Regions from separate parts of the Pseudoalteromonas sp. T1lg10 genome, predicted to be linked through region 2. Evidence: predicted binding sites of a transcription regulator. Region 2 holds the regulator's gene; each other region holds the start of a gene.
The links. Region 2 encodes LexA, which represses DNA repair genes until DNA is damaged. Its sites were predicted from a motif close to TACTGTATNNNNATACAGTA; they were not measured.

Region 1 (3,311 bases), on a different contig from region 2:
TCGCCACGCAGGCCGCTTTCATGGGCAAAATGTTCAAACGAACCTAGAGCCGTGAGTGTGGCCGAACAGAGCACGGCACCGGCGCACTCTCGCCATAATTTGTCTTTAAGATAAAAACCCACTTCGATAGGGCAGTCGCTGAGCAGGTAATCATGGTGATTTTTGTACTCCATGCGCTTTATCCAGCGGGCATGGGGCACGCTTTCACTGTGTTTACTGTAGCTGGACCAAAGTTTATACAGGGTTTCTAAACGGGCGATGTATTGGCCACTTTCGGCCAACAAGGGCTCGGCGATAAAGCCCTTCACATCACCGTCGTTAACGTCGCTGCTGAGCGCTTCATGCATTTTATTCAGGATGCGCAGCGCGGTTTTTGCTGCCTCGGCTATGTCCTGTGCCTGCTGTGTAAGCTGCTCAGGTAAGCGGCCATGGGCGAAGCGATAGGTATGATCTTCATTGTATTCATAGGCGGCGCTATCGAGCATGGTCAACACGGCTTTATGGCCACGACCGATATCATCGACGGCATCGTTTAGCTTAAATTGGCTGCCGGCGGCACTGGCGCTAAAAATGGCTTGTGCCATTTTGCCGCTGAACTTGAGCAGCTTCTCCAGCCAGTCCTGGGTACCCTTGATGGTCGCTGCGGCGGAGGAGAAGTCTCGGGTAATGTGAGCGAGGTGATGAGCCTCGTCTATCACATAAATACAGTTTTCCGGCTCGGGTAAAATAACCCCGCCGCCAAGCTCTAGGTCTGCCAGCAATAAACTATGGTTGGCAACCAGTACATCCATTTGCGCAATTTTATTGCGCGCCAGATGGAAGGGGCAGGTTTGGTGTGCCTTCATCTGCCGTTGGCAGGAATGCTTATCACCGCTGATCAACCCCCAGACTCTATCCGGTATTACATCGGCCCAGGAGTCTCTGTCGCCCTGCCACTTTTTATTGCTGTAGGCTTGATGCAATTGCTTCAGGCATTTTTGCTCCATCTCACTGAGCGGCGAGCTAAGTGTGGGCATTAGCGCCATTTGCTGTTCATCGCCGTTGACGGCATTTTCCAGCTTGTGGGCACAAATATAGCGGCCTCGTCCCTTTACCAGGTCATAACTAAAGGTCAGGCCACTGTGCTCGGCAAAAAATGGCAACTCTTTAAATAGTAGTTGCTCTTGCAGCGCCACAGTTGCGGTAGAAATAACTAACTTCTTATTTGCCTTGAGGGCGATGGGCAGGGCCCCCAAACAATAGGCCAGGGATTTACCCGTACCCGTGCCTGCTTCGATAACGCAGATCCGTTGTTTTTTGTCATACTCCCCAGCCAGGGTTTTGGCTATTTCCGCCACCAGGTAGTTTTGGCTCGGCCTGGGTCTATAATCCTCAAGGCTGGCAGCGATCCGCTGATGAGCGGTACGTATGGTCTTTTTAAGCGGATCGGAGAGCATGATTTAACTTATGTATATATTTACAGTGCTGATATTCTAGGGGGACTAGAAGAAAGACTCAAGGATTAGTCAACGACCAGTCTGCTACTTGGCATCTTTAGCTGCTGTAATTATGGCGCTGCTTGGTTACACTGGTGCCATATCTGATGTTTGAGTGAACCCGCCTTGTCTACGCCTAACCCCGCCACCGCCGGTTTTATCCTTTCCATGCAAACGCAACAGCGTCGCCATGGTATTTATTATGTTGCCTGGCTGGCTACCGAGCGTGGTCCGGTCAAGGTCATATCGACGGCGCAAAAGGCGGTGTTTTTTATCGCGCAAAAAAATAGTGCGAGCGCAGAACGCATTTTGGCATCTCTGCAGAGTCGGTATCAGCAACGTGCTTTGACGCTTAAAACATTTGCGGGTGAGCCAGTTTGTGCGCTTTATTTTTCTTCCTTGCAAGATTATTACCAGGGCCGAGAGTTACTGCGTGAGCAGGGTATCGAACTCTATGAGGATGATATCCGCCCGCAAGAACAATTTTTAATGGAGCGCTTTATTCGAGGTGGTGTTTGGGTGCAAGGCGAAGCGTCCGGCGGTGATAACCGTTTAATTCGTAACGCGCGCTTTAAAGCTAATGATGGCTTTCGTCCCAAGCTCTCCATGTTATCGCTGGACTTGGAGTGCAGTCCCGAGGGCATTTTATATAGTGTGGCCCTGGTGAGTGAGCACAGCCGCCAGGTGATTATGATAGGCCCAAGTCCAAGTGCAGGCCCGGAGCAACCTTGGCTTGATTACGTAGAAGACGAAGCTGCGCTTCTATATGCGCTTATTAAGCAAATTAAAAATTTAGATCCGGACTTAATTATCGGCTGGAATGTGGCCGACTTTGATATGCAGCTTTTGTGTTTTCGTGCCCAGCAATTGGGCATTGAGCTCACCCTGGGACGCGATGGTGAAGCTATGATCTGGCGCGGCGGTCAGGTTAATAAGCTAATAGTACCGGGGCGGGTGGTACTCGATGGCATTGATATGTTAAAAAATGCCACTTATCACTTTGGCAGTTACAGCCTGGATAATGTCGCCGCCGAGGTGCTCGCAGAGCGTAAATTGCTAGAGCAGGGAGATAAACTTGGCGCCATACAGCATCTTTTCCATCACGATAAACTCAAGTTAGCCGAATACAACCTCAAAGACAGTGAGTTGGTGCTGGCGATATTCAATAAGCTGGAACTGTGCGAATTTGCCGTAGCCCGTGCTCAGCTAACCGGTTTGCCTCTGGAGCGCCTTGGAGGCTCGGTGGCGGCATTTAGCAACCTGTATCTTCCCCATTTGCATCGCAGTGGCTATGTCGCCCCCAACTTGGGCGATCATGGCCTGAGCTTCGACAGTCCCGGGGGCTATGTGATGGACTCCACACCAGGACTTTACGATAATGTTGCCGTGCTCGATTTTAAAAGTCTGTATCCGAGCATTATTCGCACCTTTTGTATCGACCCCATGGCGCTTATCCTGGGTTTGCAGCAGCCGCAAGACAGTGTGCCGGGGTTTAACCATGCTTATTTCTCCCGCACCGAGCACCACCTGCCGCAACTAGTATCCAATTTAGCCGAGGCGCGTCAACGCGCTAAAAACCAGGGTGATCATCATTTGCAGCAGGCGATCAAGATTATTATGAATAGTCTCTACGGCGTGCTCGGTTCAAAGGGATGTCGCTTTTATGATCCCAGGTTATCAAGCTCCATCACCTTGCGCGGTCATGAAATTATGCAAACCACCAAAATGTGGCTTGAAGACTTGGGTGTTACCGTTATTTACGGCGACACGGATTCAACTTTTGTGGCCCTGCCCAAGGACCTGGATGAAGCGCAAAGTCATCGCGTTGCATCGGAC
Region 2 (3,311 bases):
AGTAACAACGGACGCGAGCTCTTTAATAGTGAGCTGGCTAACAAACGCCTGCATGGCGGTGCCAGGTTTACCGTGTACCACGATATCGATGTGGTCTTTGATTTCGCCGGTCGCGATTGGGCTGCCCTTGATTGCCGGGAATACTCCGGGAACGCCGAGACCAGTCGGTTGGTGACAGGCTACGCAGCGGGTCATATAGATCTTCTCACCAGTGCTCATGAGCTCGTCATGAGACAAGGTTTGGTCGAGTAAGGCAGCATCGGCATCGGCCTGGTCCAACATCGCTTGTTTTTGCGCCGCCAGCCAGATATCAAACTCCTCAGGGGATTTCGCTTCAACCACCACGGGCATAAAGCCGTGGTCCTGACCACACAGCTCAGCACATTGGCCGCGATAGATACCCGCTTCGTTAACCTTGGTCCAGGCCTCGTTGATAAAGCCTGGGTTGGCGTCTTTTTTCACCGCAAAGTCCGGCACCCACCAGGAGTGAATAACATCGTCCGAGGTCATCAGAAAACGCACTTTTTTACCGGTTGGGATCACCAGCGGCTTATCCACTTCCAGCAGGTAGTTTTCGCCTTTATTCTCGGCATTTTGAATTTGCTCCTGAGGGGTGGCCAGCAGCGAATAAAAGCCCAGATCATGGCCCATGTATTCGTAATGCCACTTCCACTGCGAGCCGGTCACCTTAATGGTGATGTCCGCCTTGCTGGTGTCTTCCATGGCGATCAAGGTCTTGGTCGCCGGCACCGCCATGCCGATAAGGATAAGAAAGGGAATAGCGGTCCAAAGAATTTCGACCTTAGTGCTTTCATGGAAGGTGGCGGCGGTAACGCCCTTGGATTTACGGTGCCTGAGCAAGGCCCAAAACATGACCGAGAATACGATCACCCCAATCACACAGCAGATGATAAATATCGTCATATGCAATTGGTAAACATTCTCGCTGATATCCGTCACCCCGGGGCGCAAGTTGTACTTGCTGTTGGCCAAGGCCAGATGGGGAGCAAACAAACACAGCAACATGAGGGAGCAAAGCTGCTTCATGTACCATCTCCTTAACTACGCGCAACGCAAAAAGGGAAGAGGCAATTACTGCTAGCCAATCTTCGTTATTATTATGCTTGGACTGGCCGATTCAATTTTCTGCAAACAAAGTGCGCAAAAAGCAACCAGCAAAGCCTGTAATATAACCAATTAGTCAAGATTTTAACGAATAGCAAGAAATGAAGCGTTTTTGTTTTTCTTTTTTAAATAAATATTTGGGGGATATTCAAACTGTTAGCGCGTAAGGAAAGAAAGGAGAAAAGCGCCGTAAAACCCCCAATAAACGGCGTATCGGGGGCAAAAATACCGAATAAAACCTACATCCAGTCGGCGTTTCGAATTACACCAACCGCTAAGCCCTCAATATCAAAGGATTCATGTTCTAAATCGACTTCGATGGGAGCAAATTCTTCGTTTTCCGCATGCAGGAAAACCTTGCGACCGGCCTTTTCCAGGCGCTTCACGGTTACGTCGTCACCCACTCGGGCTACCACCACCTGACCGTTTTCGGCCACTTGCGCACGGTGTACCGCCAGCAGATCGCCATCAAGAATGCCGATATCCTTCATACTCATGCCGTTAACCCGTAGCAGATAATCCGCCGCCGGTTTAAACAACATGGGGTCGATTTGGCAGTGGCTCTCGATATGCTCCTGCGCCAAAATGGGCTCACCGGCGGCAACCCGACCGATTAACGGCAGGCCTAATTGCTCCGGCTCTTCTTCCTCAACCAGCTGAATACCGCGGCTGGCACCGGGTTTCATTCTGATCACCCCTTTTTTGGCCAGCGCCTTAAGGTGCTCCTCGGCGGCATTGGCACTGCGAAAACCTAATGTTTGTGCAATTTCGGCGCGCGTCGGCGGCATGCCGGTATCTTTAATAAAGACTTTGATCAGCTCTAAAATTTGCGATTGGCGATTAGTTAAAGGGCGCATACAACTGGTTTTCCATACAGTACATTTAACTGTGAGTATATACAGTTGTCAGAAAATCGCAAATATATTCAATGATTTTGCTGCTGCCACAGTCAGGAGTTATTTCTAAGCTGTATCAGCGACTGCGCAAATACTTAAAAAAGCGCCTACAGTTATAGGTAGCCGATTTCGCATCGAAGCATTTTAAATGAAAGAAGGAACCCAATATGCTCTGTATCAGCCTAGATAATGAACATGATATTGGCGTATTTACCCCCCATGGCGAGTTGTCTGCCGCCGACTTTATAGCCGCCGTACGTATTATAGATCCCTATATAGAGCGTCATGGTGGACTCAAGGGGCTGATGATAGCCACCCGTCACTTTCCCGGCTGGGATTCGTTTGCAGCCTTGTCGGCGCACCTGCGCTTTGCCCGCGACCACCACAAGAGAATCAGCAGGATAGCCGTAGTTACCGACTCTCCCCTGGCCATGCTCGGCGAGCATTTAACGGCGCATTTTATCAGTGCCGAAATCAGAGCCTTTCAATATGACCAGATGGAGCAAGCACGTAACTGGGTGAGTGAGGCCGATTAAAAACTGCTGTTGGGCGTTTCTAAAAATGCTATTTCCTCTGGTGTCGACCGACGCCCGAGTATAGCGTTGCGATGCGGGTAGCGACCAAAGCGGTCGATGATCGCCTTATGGGTCAGCTCATAGGAATAACTCTCCAAAGGCCGAAACAGGTGCTCGGCAAGCATATGAATGACGGCACTTTCGCTGTGCATATAAGGCATGTATAAAAAGCCACGCTCCTGCTCATTGAGCAGCAGGTCGTAGCCCTTTTCTACCGCATGCTGAGCCAGGCATAAGGCCTGAGCATCCTGGGCAAAGGCGCTGGCGGTATCGCGATAGATATTACGGGAGAATTGATCGAGCACGATAATTTCACTCAGGGCACCGTGGGCACTGCTACGCCAATGATAGAGCTCCCCCCGACTGGCGGCGCGGTGAGTCTTGGCAAACAGCTCGGTAACCCTGGCATCGAAGGTCGCACTCTTTTTAAACCAGTCCTCGCTGTTGCACTGGTTAAACCAAAAATCATACACGGATTGAAAGTCCATAGACCCTCCTTCAACATTCACACCCAGGTCGTTACTGACAGTCTAGTCAAATCCGGCCCTCAGGTGATAGCTAGGCCGCCGAAGATATCGCCGCCCTGTTCCTCTGTTTGCGCTCGCTAACCATCGTAAAAGGCTTGCAGAAGCCCAGGCAAGTGCAGCACTATGTGGACGAACTTGCCAAGCGATGTAAGATAACCCCATTTATAAAATGTTGCCGTATAAGGAAT
Region 3 (3,311 bases), on a different contig from region 2:
GCTGGACAATACCGAAACGGTCGCGCAGCGGTGAGGTTAAAGAGCCGGCCCGAGTCGTTGCACCGATAAGGGTAAAGGGCGGTAAATCTAACTTGATTGAGCGCGCTGCCGGACCCTCGCCTATCATGATATCGAGTTGATAGTCTTCCATGGCCGGGTAGAGAATTTCTTCCACATGCGGGCTCATGCGATGGATTTCATCGATAAAGAGCACATCATGGGCTTCTAAATTGGTTAGCAAGGCCGCCAAGTCGCCGGCCTTTTCTAATACCGGGCCTGAAGTGGTTTTAATACTCACCTCCAGCTCGTTGGCGACTATGTTCGCCAAGGTGGTTTTACCCAAGCCCGGCGGACCGAAGATAAGCAGGTGATCCAAGGCCTCACTGCGAGAGCGTGCCGCCTCGATAAAGATATCCATTTGCTGTTTTACATGAGGCTGACCATGATAGTCCGCCAGCAGCTTAGGTCGTATGGCCCTATCGACCACGTCTTCATTGCCCTGCTGCTGGGGCTCAATTAGTCTATCCGCTTCTATCATTCACTTATCTCTGTTACAGCATCGCCCTAAGCGCTTGCTTGATCATTTGCTCCGAGGTCATGGCCTCCTGGGCAACGGCTTTCACCGCTTTTGTTGCCTGACTATTCTTATAACCCAAGGCTTCCAGGGCAGCAATAGCATCGTCTGTGGCATTGGCGGCTACTAAGGTATCACCATCTGCACCGCTAAGGGGCGCCGCATCCGTATATGGCGTGAATAAATCCGGCCCCCAGTCTTTGAGTCTGTCTTTCATTTCCAGCACCAGACGCTCGGCGGTTTTCTTGCCCACCCCGGGAAGCTTCACTAAGGTGCTGGCATCGCCATGATGGACACAGCGGATAAACTGCTCCGCCGACATGCCAGAGAGAATGCCGAGGCCAAGTTTAGGACCCACACCATTGGCTTTTAGCAGCTCTCGAAACAGAGCGCGCTCGCTTTTGGTGTTAAAACCGAATAGAAGCTGGGCATCTTCACGCACCACAAAATGAGTAAACAGGGTGACGTCTTCGCCGCACTCCGGCAAGGCGTAGAAACAGCTCATGGGCAAGCTGATTTCATAGCCGACACCGGCCACATCCACCAGCACTTCTGGAGGCTGTTTTTCGACTAATTGTCCGCGAATTCTTCCTATCATATTCACCTCAAACGACCACGCACGGTTTTGCGCGCTTGGCCGGCTAATTTAATCAGGTTTTGTTGTGAGTGACCATGACACATGGCAATGGCCAAGGCATCGGCGGCATCCGCCTGGGGCGTCGCCGGCAGCTTTAAAATATGCTTAACCATATGTTGAACTTGTGCTTTTTCTGCCGAGCCCTTACCCACCACGGCCTGTTTTACCTGGCGCGCGGAATACTCGTGTACACCCAGCTCTGCCATGGTGGCGGCAACGATAGCGGCACCACGAGCCTGACCCAGCTTGAGTGCCGAGTCCGGATTGTGGGCCATAAAGACCTGCTCAATGGCAAAGGCGTCGGGGTTAAACTGTTCGATCAACTGGGTGACACCTTGGTAGATCATTTTTAAACGCGTTGGAAACGCGTTCTCACCAAGCTTAATACAGCCGCTGCCCAGATAGACAAAGCGCTGTCCTTGCTGGCGCACCACGCCGTAACCGGTGAATCGCGAGCCAGGGTCAATCCCCAAAATAATACTCACCCAGAAACCTTATTCTTGTTATTGCACCAAACAATGGTAACTGTATGGATGACCAGTGTAAAGGCGAGGCACAAGAAAAAAGCGGCCTAAGCCGCTTTTAAGATTGAACTCTGTGTCTGAGCGAGCGGATTACTCACCCTGCTCCGCTGTCGCACTTGCTTTAGGTGCAATGGCGATACCCAGCTCTTTAAGCGCATCCGGGTTGGCACCGCTTGGCGCATCCGTCATCAAGCATGAAGCCTGAGTAGTTTTCGGGAAGGCGATTACGTCACGAATGTTGTCCGTGCCACATAGCAGCATTACCAGACGGTCAAGACCAAAGGCCAGACCCGCATGTGGAGGCGTACCGTACTTCAAGGCATCCAGTAAGAAGCCGAACTTCTCTTGTTGCTCCTGCTCTTCAATACCCAAGATGCGGAAAGCTGTTTCTTGCATGGCGCTGTTGTGAATACGTACAGAGCCACCACCGACTTCGTAGCCGTTTAAGACCATGTCATAGGCATCGGATAAGGTGCCCGCCGGGTTGGCTTCCAGCTCTTCTGGGCTTACGCCTTTTGGTGCCGTGAACGGGTGGTGTACCGCGTGCAGGTTACCTTCGTCGTCTTCTTCAAACATTGGGAAGTCAACAACCCAAAGCGGTGCCCACTTGCTTAAATCTGTTAGCTCAAGGTCTAAACCGATTTTCAAGCGTAGTGCACCCATGGCTTCGTTAACCACGTTGCGGCTGTCGGCACCAAATAGAATGATGTCGCCAGATTGCGCATTGGTACGCTCAAGCAAGGCAGTGATCACTTCTTCACTTAGGAATTTAGCGATAGGTGATTGCACGCCTTCAACACCGGCGTCGCGGTCGTTAACCTTCATCCAGGCCAGACCTTTTGCACCATAGATGCCGATAAACTTAGTGTAATCATCGATTTGTTTGCGTGATAACTCAGCACCGCCTGGTACGGTAAGTACAGCTACACGGCCTTTTTCATCGTTGGCCGGGCCTGAGAATACTTTAAACTCAACGTCTTTCACTAAGTCGGCAACGTCGATAAGTTCCATCGGGTTACGTAAGTCCGGCTTATCCGAACCGAAGCGACGCATGGCTTCTTCGTGACCCATCACAGGGAATTCGCCAAGGTCAACGTTCAGTAGCTCTTGCCACATATCACGAATTAGTTTTTCGGTGATGGCACGAACCTGATCTGACGTCATAAACGAGGTTTCGATATCGATCTGGGTGAATTCAGGCTGACGGTCTGCACGTAAGTCTTCATCACGGAAACATTTCACGATTTGATAATAACGGTCGAAACCAGACATCATCAGCAACTGTTTAAATAACTGCGGCGACTGTGGCAAGGCATAGAAGCTGCCGTGGTGTACGCGGCTAGGTACCAAGTAGTCACGAGCACCCTCTGGTGTCGCCTTGGTCAATACCGGAGTTTCGATATCAAGGAAGTCGTTGCTGTCTAAGAAACGACGTACAAAGCTTGAAGCCTTGGCACGCAGTTTAATGCGATCGCTCATCTCAAGACGACGCAGGTCAAGATAACGGTATTTAAGACGACGCTCTTCCGAGTTTTGCTGGTTAAAGTCCAGCGGTAGCGCTTCGGCACGGTTGATG
Region 4 (3,311 bases), on a different contig from region 2:
GATAAACCTTGGAAGCAGCAAAGCGGGCATTAGCCCGCTTTTTTTATGCGCTGTTTTTACTCATTGATAATGTTAAGCGTGAGCCGCAATCAGCTCCCTGGCATTGGCCAAGGTGGTTTTACTTATATTGTCACCGGCCAGCAGGCGGGCGATTTCATCAACGCGGCCTTGCTTATTAAGCGCCAGCATTTGTGTAAAGGTTTCATCATTGGCCACCTGTTTGCCCACGAAGAACTGGTTCATGGCGCTGGAGGCCACTTGGGGCAGGTGGGTCACACATATAACCTGAGTGGATTGGCCAAGGCGACGCAGCAACTTACCTACCGCTGCTGCGGTTGGCCCGGAGATACCTACATCCACTTCATCGAAAATAAGGGTTGGCGTGGTCACGCGCTGGGCGATGATCACCTGGATTGCCAAACTGATCCGCGAGAGCTCACCGCCGGAGGCAACCTTAGACAGCGCCTGCATGGGTTGGCCCGGGTTGGTGCTTACCAAAAATTCGATGCGGTCTAAACCAAGGCGGCTGGGTGTGCGCGCTGAGTCAAAATCGAGAGCAATGGCAAAGCGGCCATTTTCCATCGACAACTCATGCATACTGGCGCCGATCAGTTCGCTTAATTCTTGCGCCGCCTCTTTACGGCTGGCGGATAATAGCTCGCAGCACTGCTGATATTCATTAAGAGCTTCGGCTATCTCATCATCGAGCTGAGCCAGGCGTTGATCGTCAACACAGATTGCTTCCAGATCCGTTTTAATTTGCAGGTGATGTGCCACCAGAGCCTTAGGTTCAACCATATGCTTGCGCGCCAAGGTGATGGCGGTGCCCAGGCGTTCATCGAGCTGGGCTAAGCGCTCCGGATCCAACTCAGCGCTATCGCAATAACCGCGCAGCTCGCGGCTTGCTTCTTCTACCTGCACGCAGGCGTCGTTAAGCATGGCGGCAATGCCTTCTAAGCTTGGGTCTATGGCGGCCAGCTCGCTAATGGCAATGGCGCTGTGCTGTAGGGCACCGTTAATGGTTTGCTCATCACCTTCGTACAAGGCATAAAGTTGCTGCTGTGAGCCTTCAAGCAAGTGCTGGGCATGGCTAAGACGATTATGCTCCACCTCGATTTGCTCATATTCGCCGTCCTCCAGAGCAAATTCGTCGAGCTCGGCGACCTGATATTCAAGCAGTTGCTTTTGTGCTTGTTGTTGGGCGTGCTTGGCCTCTAACTCGCGCAGCTCCAGCTGTAACTTTTGGTATTGGCTAAAGCTTTTCGCTGTATTTTCAAGTAAGGATTTATGGCCGGCATAGCCATCGAGTAATTGCAGCTGATGGTCGTTTTTCAGCAACAACTGGTGCGCATGTTGACCATGGATGGATAATAAGTGCTGCCCCAATTCCTTTAACTGGGCGGCGGTAACACTGATGCCGTTGATATAGCTTTTGCTGCGGCCATTTTTCGCAACTACGCGTCGCAGCAGGCATTCTTGCTCATCTGCCTCCAGCATATGCTCTTGCAAAAACTGTTGAGCCTTGGGCAGGCGACTAATATCGAAACGGGCGCTAATGTCTGCCTGTTTGGCGCCGGGGCGCACGGCGGCAGCGTCGGCACGCTCACCTAAGCACAGAGAGAGGGCATCGATGGCAATCGATTTACCTGCACCGGTTTCCCCTGTGATTGCGGTCATACCGGCATGCCATTGGGTTTCAAGCTCGCTAACAATAGCAAAATTAGAAATAGTTAATCCCGAAAGCATACTGTTTATCCATCCAGTTATATACTAACTGTTAATCTATACAGTAGTCCGTTTTTTTGCAAATTAAATTTTAAACAATTTGCGCTTGCTCTGGCTCGGTGTATTTGTTGCCAGGCACTCTAGAAGGTGTCTTGTACTCCATACCTGACTTAGGGAGCGCCCTAAGCCATTTATCTTCTTGCCAGCGTCAATTAACTTGCCCCCGGTCGCTGATGTATTCCAAAGTAACTCTAATACAGGCGCGAGCCCCAATTTAGTTTTTGGCGCAGCACGTTATAGTAGGAGTAATCCGTGGGGTGAATTAAGCGCAGCGGCCTTTCTGCTTTTTTGATCACCACTTCATCGCCGGGCAGGGTGGCTAGCACCACATGGCTGTCGCAACTGACCTGCAGGCTGTCGGTATTATCCAAGCTCAGTTTAAGACGAATAACGCTCTCCCCATCGACCACCAAGGGTCGGCTCGATAGGGTATGAGGGAACATGGGCACAAGGGCCATGGCATTAAGACCCGGAGTAAGAATAGGGCCGCCGCCAGACAATGAATAGGCGGTGGAGCCGGTCGGCGTTGACACTATCAGGCCATCGGACTTTTGCGAAAACACAAAATCATCGTTAATAAAGCATTCGAATTCGATCATGTGTGCCACCTTGTCGGCGTGCAGCACAGCTTCATTCATCGCCGAGTTGGCACTTTTGAGCTCGGCATGACGAAATACTTCCACTTCCAGTAAGAAGCGTTTTTCTTCTATGTAATGGCCGCTGAGCACCTGCTCCAAGGCAGGCTCAAAGCCGTCCGGGTTAAGGTCGGTTAAAAACCCCAGGTTGCCGCGGTTTACGCCGATCACGCCAACATTAAAGCGGGCCAGTACGCGCGCGGCGCCAAGCATATTGCCGTCACCGCCCACCACTATGGCCAAGTCCGCTTGCTCACCCAGCTCGACCAAATCGACCAGATTGGCATCTTCGGGATTTGCCAATTGCCCGCCATAATGACGCTCCACCAAGACCCGGTAACCTAAAGCTTGCAAAAAGGCATAGAGGCGTTGTAATGTCAGCGCCGCGCCTTCATGATGTGCTTTACCAATTAAGCCAATAGTTTTAAAAGAAGCGCTCATATCTGTGCCATAAATGAAGTAACTCTTTATAGAGTAACGCAAAAGTGGTGGGGTTGAAACTGAGGCAAAGAGCCTAAATTATAACAATATGAAATTATCTCCACGTGATGAGCAGATATTCTCTGCGGTAATGAGTTTATACTGCGACGGTCAGGGTCTGCCGGTTGCCTCTTCTCGTATTGCCAAGCAAAAGGGGATGGCGGTGTGCAGCGCCACCGTACGCAACGCCATGGCACGCCTCGAAAAACTGGGCTTACTCTATTCGCCCCATACCTCGGCCGGACGTATTCCTACCCAGCAAGGCTTTGATTTTTGGTTCGATTCCTATTTTCATCTAGATCAGCTAGGTCAATATTGGCAGCCGCCACTGGAAAAACTGGTTGAATTTGCCCACCACCTGGCACGGCGCTACAAGGTTTGTTGCTGTGTTGGTCTGCCTCAGGTCACCAC

Region 1: a site for LexA is predicted at 1,445-1,464, ahead of dinG (ATP-dependent DNA helicase DinG). Genes of this name have one in related genera too.
Region 3: a site for LexA is predicted at 1,735-1,754, ahead of ruvC (crossover junction endodeoxyribonuclease RuvC). Genes of this name have one in related genera too.
Region 4: a site for LexA is predicted at 1,773-1,792, ahead of recN (DNA repair protein RecN). Genes of this name have one in related genera too.

What each region holds. Positions count from the first base shown of each region.
Region 1 covers NZ_PQBV01000037.1:159,335-162,645, reverse strand. The annotation lists gene dinG (ATP-dependent DNA helicase DinG) at 1-1,436, opposite strand, end outside; gene C2M17_RS09450 (DNA polymerase II) at 1,602-3,311, shown strand, end outside.
Region 2 covers NZ_PQBV01000018.1:4,961-8,271, reverse strand. The annotation lists gene coxB (cytochrome c oxidase subunit II) at 1-1,047, opposite strand, end outside; gene lexA (transcriptional repressor LexA) at 1,365-1,982, opposite strand; gene C2M17_RS06170 (STAS/SEC14 domain-containing protein) at 2,189-2,557, shown strand; gene C2M17_RS06165 (DUF924 family protein) at 2,554-3,084, opposite strand.
Region 3 covers NZ_PQBV01000037.1:91,374-94,684, forward strand. The annotation lists gene ruvB (Holliday junction branch migration DNA helicase RuvB) at 1-538, opposite strand, end outside; gene ruvA (Holliday junction branch migration protein RuvA) at 552-1,172, opposite strand; gene ruvC (crossover junction endodeoxyribonuclease RuvC) at 1,175-1,696, opposite strand; gene aspS (aspartate--tRNA ligase) at 1,826-3,311, opposite strand, start outside.
Region 4 covers NZ_PQBV01000037.1:216,160-219,470, reverse strand. The annotation lists gene recN (DNA repair protein RecN) at 73-1,746, opposite strand; gene nadK (NAD(+) kinase) at 1,977-2,861, opposite strand; gene C2M17_RS09720 (HrcA family transcriptional regulator) at 2,950-3,311, shown strand, end outside.